DNA from 2 places in the Variovorax sp. LG9.2 genome. Region 1 is predicted to be linked to the other one. Evidence: riboswitches for the same ligand, from Rfam matches in the RefSeq annotation. Region 1 holds a riboswitch; the other holds the start of a gene.

Region 1 (4,313 bases):
AACAACGGCGTCCTGATCTATCTGCTGCTGGCAGAACACGCCATCGAGATCGTGGCCGATCGCGGTATCGACGCCCATGTGAGCGCCGACGATTGGGCGGCGATGGCCCAACGCATGGGCGCCGCGTTTCGCGAGGGCCGCTTCGAAGACGGGCTCACCCAAGCGCTGGGGGAAGTGTCGGCGCTGCTGGTCGAACACTTTCCGCTCGACGACGGCGTGGCCAATCGCAACGAGCTGCCGGACGCACCGGTCGTGCTTTAACGCGCGACAGCTCGCCGCCTCGGACTGGTCCTGCACGAAAAGTCCGCTATGTCTGCTGCGCCACATAGCGCGGCAGGCTCAATGTCCTAGCTTTCCAGGAGAAAGCCATGGCAGACAACCTCAGCAATCGCGGCCCGCAAGACCGCAGCCGCATCAACGTGAACGAGGCGCACGAGCTGCGCTATTGGACGCAGACCTTCAGCGTGACCGAAGCCAAGCTTAGGTCGGCCGTGGCTGCAGCCGGCGTCTCCACCGAGAAGGTACGGCACTATTTGGGCAAGTGATCGGGGCAAGCGAGCCGCCTGGCACCCGCAGCGAATCAAGCGCCCTCGGTTGGCCTCGTCGATGCCGCCACCGCCGCCACCGCCGCCACGGCCGGTACCAGCAACTTCATGTTGATCGAATGCGCCGCGTTCAGCTCCAGCTGAACCGCCCGCGTTACCTGCATCAGCAAACGCAAGCGCCGGTTGCTGTCACGCAGCCGGTCCGAAAGGCCTTTCGAGATGGCCAGTAGCAGGCGTGCTGCCACCGTGGGATGGCCGTCGATCAATGACATCAGAGCCTCGCGCGACAACGTCGCGAGCTTGAGGTCGGTCAACGCGGTGCAGGTGGCTGAACGCGGCGCGCCGTCGAGCAAGCCCATCTCGCCGATCAGGCTGCCCGGGCCGATCACCGACACCACGATCTCTTCACCGGTCACGCCGGTCCCGCTTTCGGCACGCACCTCGCCTTCGAGCACCAGCGCCATGTAGTCGGTGTCGTCGGCCTCGTCCTGTTCCATCAGGATCAAGCCGGCACGCACGAAAGCCGGCTCCATCGCATCGATGACGATGAGCGCGTCTTCGAGTTCGAGCTGGGCCAATGGCGCCGCGAGCATCAGCAGGCGTGCGGCGCGCTCGCGAAGATCGGGCTTCACCACGGAATTGTTCATTTGGCGAAACCTCGAGAAGTGATCGAAGCGTGGGCAACCTGCCCCGCCATGTTGGACAGGGTGGCCACGGGTAACGCCCACACCGCCGCACCGCCGACACCGTGAAAGCGTCGACCCGGTGCCGCCTCCACCAGCCAGCCGCCAGTGAACTCGCCGAACGCCGGCAGGATGGCCTGGCGCGCCTCGCTGACGAAGCACGGCATGCGCAAGCTGTCCCTACCGCGCCCGTACAGCTTGCACGCCGGATGCAGATGGCCCGCCAGAACGAAGTGCGTCGGGTGCGTTTGCGGATGGTGGCAGCAGGCGAACGGGCCGATGAGCCAGGGCTCGTCGACCACGTCGATGCGCAGCGACGCCGGCGGATCGCCCGCGCGGCGGTCGTGGTTGCCGCGCACCAGCGTCATGTCGATATCTGCATGACCGTCGCGCCAGACCTGCAGCGTGGTGAGCACGCTGCGCGCCTGCGCGGCATGCAGGAAGTCGCCGAGAAAAACGATGCGCCTAGGCGCGTGACGTTCAATCAGCGCGTCGAGTCGCGCGAGGTTTTCGAGCGTGGTGCCGCCCGGCACCGGCTGACCGAGCGCGCGGTACGTTGCGGCCTTGCCGAGATGCAAGTCGGCGACAAAGAGAACTTGCCCGGTGGGCCACCAGATGGCGCGCTCAGGAAGCAACTGCAGGGTTTCATCGGCCCATTGGACCTGGCAAGGAAGAGAAGGAGACACGAGCGGCGGGGTGATGACAGAGGCGATGGCAGCGGTGGAGGAAAGGCAGGAATCGGCGGAACGTCAAAAGGGAGTGCAGTGTCTCAAATTGTCAGCAATTTGTGACCACGCATGGTTAAACTCGTTGCACTGCAGGAGAGCGGGCGTTCGTCAGAACGGCCCACCGAAGGCGCAAACTCCCATGAACGCTCAGGTAAACCGCACGCCGGTTGTGTACTGCACCTTTTGAAAAGCCGTCTGGAGAGCCGTCACGCCAAGTGACGCACCGAAGGAGCAACTGCCGCAAGCCTCTCTTGCAGCACGAATCTCTCAGGTACCAAGGACAGGGGGAGCGGCCATTGAAATACTTTCAAAAGGTCCTCCCATGCGCGTGATCGTTCTCGGCGCCGGCTTGCTCGGCGTCACCTCTGCCTACTACCTCCAACAGCTCGGCCACGAAGTGACCGTGATCGACCGGCAAGCCACACCGGCCGCAGAAACCAGCTTCGCCAACGGCGGCCAGATCTCGGTCAGCCATGCCGAACCCTGGGCCAACCCGAGCGCACCGCTCAAGGTGCTGCAGTGGCTAGGCAAGGAAGATGCGCCACTGCTCTTTCGCATTCGTGCCGACATGCGCCAATGGCTATGGGGCCTGGAGTTCCTGCGCGAATGCACGCCGGCGCGCACGCGGCACAACATCGAGCAGATCGTTCGGCTCGGAACCTACAGCCGCAGCATGCTGCAGGCGCTGCGGCGCGACGCCGGCATCGCCTACGACGAGCGCACACAGGGCATCCTGCATTTCTACACCGACGAAAAAGAGTTCGACGGCGCGTTGAAGCCGAGCGAACAGATGCGCGCCCTCGGTTGCGAGCGTCTGGTGATCTCGGCCGACGAGGCCATCAGGATCGAGCCTGCGCTGGCGCATGTGCGGTCACGCCTGGCCGGCGCCACCTACACGGCCGAAGACGAATCGGGCGATGCCAACCGCTTCGCACGCGAACTGGTCAAGCTCTGCGAAGTGGCCGGCGTCAAGTTTCTGATGAGCCACACGGTGACCGCGATCCGCCAAGCCGGCGGCAAGATCGAACATGTCGAAGCGACCGATATCGAAGGCCGGTTCCAGAAGTTGCAGGCCGATTCGTATGTGCTGGCGATGGGCTCGCTCAGCCCGATCTACGCCAAACCGCTCGGCATACGACTGCCTATCTATCCGGCCAAAGGCTACTCGGTGACGATGCCGGTGAAAGACGCATCGAAGGCGCATCAGGTCTCGTTGACCGACGACGAATTCAAGCTCGTGTTCTCGCGCTACACCGCCGAAGACGGCCGCGGCGACCGCCTGCGCATCGCCGGCACCGCCGAACTCAACGGCTACGACCGCGACCTGAACCGCGTGCGTTGCGAAGCCATCGTGAAGCGCGTCGAAGACCTGTTCCCCGGCGCCGGCGATGCGACGCAAGCGCAGTTCTGGACCGGCTTGCGCCCGGCTACGCCGAGCAACGTGCCACTGATCGGCAAGACCAAGCTGCCGAACTTTTTCCTCAACACCGGCCACGGCACGCTGGGCTGGACGCATGCCTGCGGCTCCGGCAAATCGATCGCTCGCATCGTCAGCGGCCTGACGCCCGAAGTGGACTTCGCCTTCACGAAGGCGTGATCAGTCCCACCACACGGCCGTCGCCGATGAACGACTGACCGACCAGCATCCGGAAGCGGGTGTCTGCGGTGAACAGTGGCAGTGCCACGGCTGGCGCCAGGAACTCGACCTGCACTGCGCGCGACTGCCCGCGTCGCAGCACCGCCGCTCCTTGCGGCAGCAGCCAGCGCGCCGAGAAAGCCTGGTTGTCGACGACGAAGGCGCAGTGATGCTCGCCCTCGGCGATGGCCTTGTCTTCCACCGGCACGCTGGCCGGACGCAAGGTGATGTCGACCAGCGCCTGCGGCTTGAACGCACTGCCGGCAACGAAAGTCGGCGGCAGCGTACCGGCGACCGTGGTCTGCGGCTTGCGCTTGATCCTGCCGATGAGCCAGCCGACGATGTTGCCGACGATCGGCACCCAGATCAACATCATCAGAGTGCCGACGTTGCGCAGCGCACCCGGTTCGGCGTAATGCCGGATGAAGGCACCGACGACCGCGGCACCGAGCAGGATGGCGACGATGAGCTGGCGGCGGAACTGGATGGAGGGGGTCATGCGTGCGGCATTTTGTACCCCGACCGATGGGGACCATCGAGGCTAGAGCGGCGGCAATGGTCGCGACGGCTTGCGCTCGCGACGGGGTCGCTTCCGTGCGCTCTGGCCGTCGGCACTTTCGCCGCCGCTGTCGTTGCCGATCCCGCTGCCTTTGACCCTGGCCGGACGACGCTCGCTGCCGAACGCCAGCGTGCTCCTGACGCCCTCCACGCCGCCTACCGG
Region 2 (4,313 bases), on a different contig from region 1:
AGCACTTGCGCCGTGCAGATGTTCGACGTCGCCTTCTCGCGGCGGATGTGCTGCTCGCGCGTTTGCAGAGAGAGCCGGTAGGCAGTCTGACCATGCGCATCGATGCTCACGCCGACCAGACGGCCCGGCAGCGAGCGCTTGAACGAATCCCGACATGCCAGGTAAGCAGCGTGCGGGCCGCCGTTGCACATCGGCATGCCGAAGCGTTGCGTGGTGCCGCAGACGATGTCGGCGTCCCACTCGCCGGGAGGCGCCAGCAACGTGAGCGCCAGCAGGTCGGCTGCGACGCAGAAGGCTGCGCCCTTGGCATGCGCGAGGCCGGCCAGCGGACGCAGGTCGTGCACTTGCCCTGTCGTTCCTGGGTATTGCGCCAGCGCCCCGAAGAAATCACCGCTGGTCATCATGTGCGGCAGCGTGTCGGAAGCGGTGCTGACCTTGATCTCGATGCCCAGCGGCGCGGCGCGCGTGCGCAGCACTTCGATGGTTTGCGGATGGCAGTCGCCCGCCACCAGAAACACGTCGCTCTTGCTCTTGACGCTGCGCTTGGCCAGCGTCATCGCTTCGGCCGCGGCGGTGGCTTCGTCCAGCATCGACGCATTGGCGATCGCCATGCCGGTGAGGTCGCACACCATCGTCTGGAAGTTGAGCAAGGCCTCCATGCGACCCTGCGAAATCTCGGCCTGGTAGGGCGTGTAGGCCGTGTACCAGGCGGGGTTTTCGAGGATGTTGCGCAGGATCACGCCGGGTGTGTAGGTGCCGTAGTAGCCCTGCCCGATGAAGTTGCGCGCGACCTTGTTCTTCGCCGCGATCGCCTTGAGTTCGGCCAATGCGCCGGCTTCGCTGATCGGCGGCGGAAGATCCATCGGCTTGCTTCGACGGATCGATGGCGGCACGATGCCGTCGATCAGTTCCTTGCGCGTGGCCGAGCCGATGACGGGCAGCATGCGCGCCTCGTCGGCCGCTTCGATGCCGATGTGGCGCGCGATGAATTCATCTGCGTTTTCGAGTTCACGAAACGAAGGCAGGGAAGGCAAGGAGGGCAGTGCAGACATCGGCATGGTGCGTGATCAGGCTTCGCTGGAAAACTTGTCGTAGGTGGGTGCGTCCATCAGCGCATCGAGCTGCAGCGCATCGGCGAGCTTCACCCTGAAGAACCAGCCGGCGCCGAGCGGGTCGCTGTTGGCCAGCGATGGGTCGGCGCGCAAAGCCTCGTTCACTTCAGTGACCTCGCCCGACAGCGGCATGAAGACGTCGGCCGCGGCCTTGACCGACTCGACCACGCCGGCGACTTCGCCCTGCGCAAAGGTCTTGCCGACTTCAGGCAGGTCGACGAAGACGACATCGCCCAGTGCGTCCTGCGCGTGGACCGTGATGCCGACGGTGACCGAAGCGCCTGCCTCGGCGGCATCGACCCACTCGTGGTCTTTGGTGTATTTGACTGTCATCTGAAAACTCCTTGGGAAAAAAATTCAGCCTCTGAAATAGTGCGTCGGAACGAAAGGCAGCGTGGTCACTTCCATCGGGACCGGCTTGCCGCGCACGATCGCCTGAATGCGCGTACCGGGCTCGGCATAAGCCAACGCGACATAAGCCATCGCGATCGGCCGTTCGGCGGTCGGGCCAGGCAGGCCGCTGGTGACCTGGCCGATGGCCAGTCCGCCCTCGAACGATTCGAGCAGCGTGCCGTCGCGCACCGGGATGCGCTCCAGCGCGACCAGGCCGACGCGCTTGCGCTTGAGCGTCGCGTGATCGGTATGACCTGCGCCGCCGGTCGAGGCAGTGAGCTGTGCCAACACCTTGTCTGCGCCCGGAAAACCGCCTTCGCGCGTACCTCCGGCGCGTCGCACTTTCTGGATCGCCCAGTTGAGCGCGGCTTCGACGGGCGTCGTCGTGCTGTCGATGTCGCTGCCGTACAGGCACAGCCCGGCTTCGAGCCGCAGCGAGTTGCGCGCGCCCAGGCCGATGGGTTGGACTTCGGGTTGTGCCAGCAGCAGTCGCGCAAGCGCTTCGGCATCGCGCGCGGCCATCGAGATCTCGAAACCGTCTTCGCCGGTGTAGCCACTGCGCGTGACGAAGACCGGGATCTTTGGACCGTCGCCGTGGTTGATCAACACCGCACCGCCGGTCATGAAAACGAACTTTTCGATGCCTGGACACAGGCGCGCCATCGTGGCCGCAGCCTGCGGCCCCTGCAACGCGAGCAAAGCATGGTCGGGCAACGGCTGGACCTCGCATCGGCTGCCGATCTTGCGCTGGATGTGCGCCAGGTCGGCCACCTTGCAGGCGCCGTTCACGATGACGAAGATCGAGTCCTGTCCTTCGTTGAAGAACATCAGGTCGTCGAGGATGCCGCCTTCGTCGTTCAGCAGCAGGCCGTAGCGCTGCTTGCCCGGCGCGAGGCCGATGACGTCGACCGGCATCAGCGTTTCAAAAGCTGCCGCCGCATCGGGCCCGACCAGCCGCAGCTGGCCCATGTGTGAGATGTCGAACAGGCCCGCGGCGTTGCGCGTGTGCTTGTGTTCGGCGATCAGGCCAGCCGGGTATTGCACCGGCATCGAGTAGCCGGCGAACGGCACCATGCGGGCGCCGAGTTCGACGTGCAGGTCGTGGAGCGGGGTTTTCTGCAGCGCGTCGGCCATGGCGATTTCCAGCAACAAAAAGGGGCGGTCGAATGCCATGACGCAAGCCATGGGCCACCCCTGCTGTCCGCTTTACCTGAGAGATTCACCCCACGATCGGGGTTTGCTCCTTCGGTGGACCGGTGCATGTCGACATCTCAATCGAGTCGACGCGGGCCGGTCTCTCTCCAGCAAGGAAACGCCCGATTTCGCGGGCGCTGTGTCAGTCCTTTTGCCTGAGCGTTTGGAGGGTTCCTGCGCCTTCGGCGGTCCCGTCGTGCGGGGCGCTCTCCTGACCCGGGCCAGTGTAGTGGATGAACCGGCGGCAGATGTTTCTTTGTGCTCAGGGCCCGCCACCCGGGTTGGGTATGCCAGCAAGCGCACCCGTGACTGCACCACTCCATATGGCCGGACAAAACGCATTGGCCGTACCGACCTTGTCGCCCAGTGCATCCAGGCCGCTGCCCAGCAACTGGTTCGCCCACTCGGTGCTGTTGTTGCGCACGAAGGCAAACACATTGGTCATCGCATCGCCCGGTGCTTCCAGCACGTTGTTACCCAGATTGTTGTTCCACTGCGGATCCCATTGCAGATCGATGCTGCGATCGCTTTTAGGGCCGAAGGCATAGAACGGATGCCAGTAGATCGGCGACTCCATGCCGACGACGCCTTCGGCAGTCAGCGGAATCTTGCCTTGGTCGAGGTAGAACGCGTCCAGCTGAGTGAGCCGGAAGTCGCCTGCGGGTGCGGTGGCGCCATCGGGTGACAGCACCTTGAAGTAAGCCTCGGCGACGAACTGGTAGCCCTGCAACGCTTTCACGATCAGGCGATTCGCAATAGGGATACCGAGCCGATAACCGTAGTGCACGCGCAAGTGCAGCACGCTCGCTTCGCCCAGCGTCTCGTTCGAAATAGCGCCACGCAGTTCGCCGTCGGGCGGCGTCGGGTCGTTGATGCCGGCGCCGGTCGACAGCGCCTTCGCCTTGTAGTCGTAGGGCAAGGGCTTTCGGTAGCGCATCGTGTCGTTCGGGATCTGCACCACCCAGCGGTTCTCGCCGAAGTTCTCGACGAACGACCAGTCGATAAAGGCATGTTGCGTCGGGTTCAGGTACTCGATGCAAGCCGATTCGATCAGGTCCTTGTTGGTGTCGACCCAGCCTTTGACGAGACCGCCAGGGCTGGCTTCGCGCACATTGAGCGGCATCATTCCCTTGACCAGTCCTTGCCAGACGCTGCCGCGCGTCAGTACGTTGGTGGTGGTCTCCAGTGCCGCGCTGTTCACCGCGCCCCAGCCCGTCGCATTGGGCATGCGCATGATGAAGGGCAGTGGCATGCCGTTGTTGAGCGAGCCGGCCCGCGCGGCCTCGTGCGCTGCGTATTCCAGCGTCAGCCGCGTTCGGTAGATCAGGCCGAACTGCACGAGGCACATCACGAACAGGATGAGCACGGGCAGTGCGATCAGCGTCTCGGTCATCGAGATGCCGTGCTGGCGGCTTCGGCCGCTGGGCCGGTGGGCGGGTCGCGCGGTCATGCGGGTTCCTTTTCGGTTTGCCATCCGTGCAAGCTCGTACCGACGAAGAGTCCGAGTGCGCGCGCCTGGCCTGCCGCCAGTTCGAGCACGCTCGCAGCCTTCCGACACATCGCCATGCGCATCGGTGCGAGGCGCTCCGCGATGCGCACGATGCGGCCGGTGCG

What was found. A riboswitch is a leader RNA that binds a small molecule or an ion and turns the genes downstream of it on or off. The one in region 1 is predicted to bind glycine.
Region 2: another riboswitch for glycine. It lies ahead of gcvT (glycine cleavage system aminomethyltransferase GcvT); the one in region 1 lies ahead of QN413_RS22060 (D-amino acid dehydrogenase).

What each region holds. Positions count from the first base shown of each region.
Region 1 is NZ_JASJXB010000030.1:416-4,728, forward strand. It holds gene QN413_RS22040 (TPM domain-containing protein) at 1-261, shown strand, start outside; gene QN413_RS22045 (DUF3606 domain-containing protein) at 369-545, shown strand; gene QN413_RS22050 (cyclic nucleotide-binding domain-containing protein) at 581-1,192, opposite strand; gene pdeM (ligase-associated DNA damage response endonuclease PdeM) at 1,189-1,914, opposite strand; glycine riboswitch at 2,037-2,129, shown strand; glycine riboswitch at 2,142-2,250, shown strand; gene QN413_RS22060 (D-amino acid dehydrogenase) at 2,279-3,553, shown strand; gene QN413_RS22065 (hypothetical protein) at 3,540-4,091, opposite strand; gene QN413_RS22070 (ligase-associated DNA damage response DEXH box helicase) at 4,134-4,313, opposite strand, start outside.
Region 2 is NZ_JASJXB010000014.1:28,185-32,497, forward strand. It holds gene gcvP (aminomethyl-transferring glycine dehydrogenase) at 1-1,052, opposite strand, end outside; gene gcvH (glycine cleavage system protein GcvH) at 1,068-1,445, opposite strand; gene gcvT (glycine cleavage system aminomethyltransferase GcvT) at 1,470-2,678, opposite strand; glycine riboswitch at 2,693-2,820, opposite strand; glycine riboswitch at 2,837-2,923, opposite strand; gene QN413_RS15520 (TadE family protein) at 2,962-4,149, opposite strand; gene QN413_RS15525 (DUF192 domain-containing protein) at 4,146-4,313, opposite strand, start outside.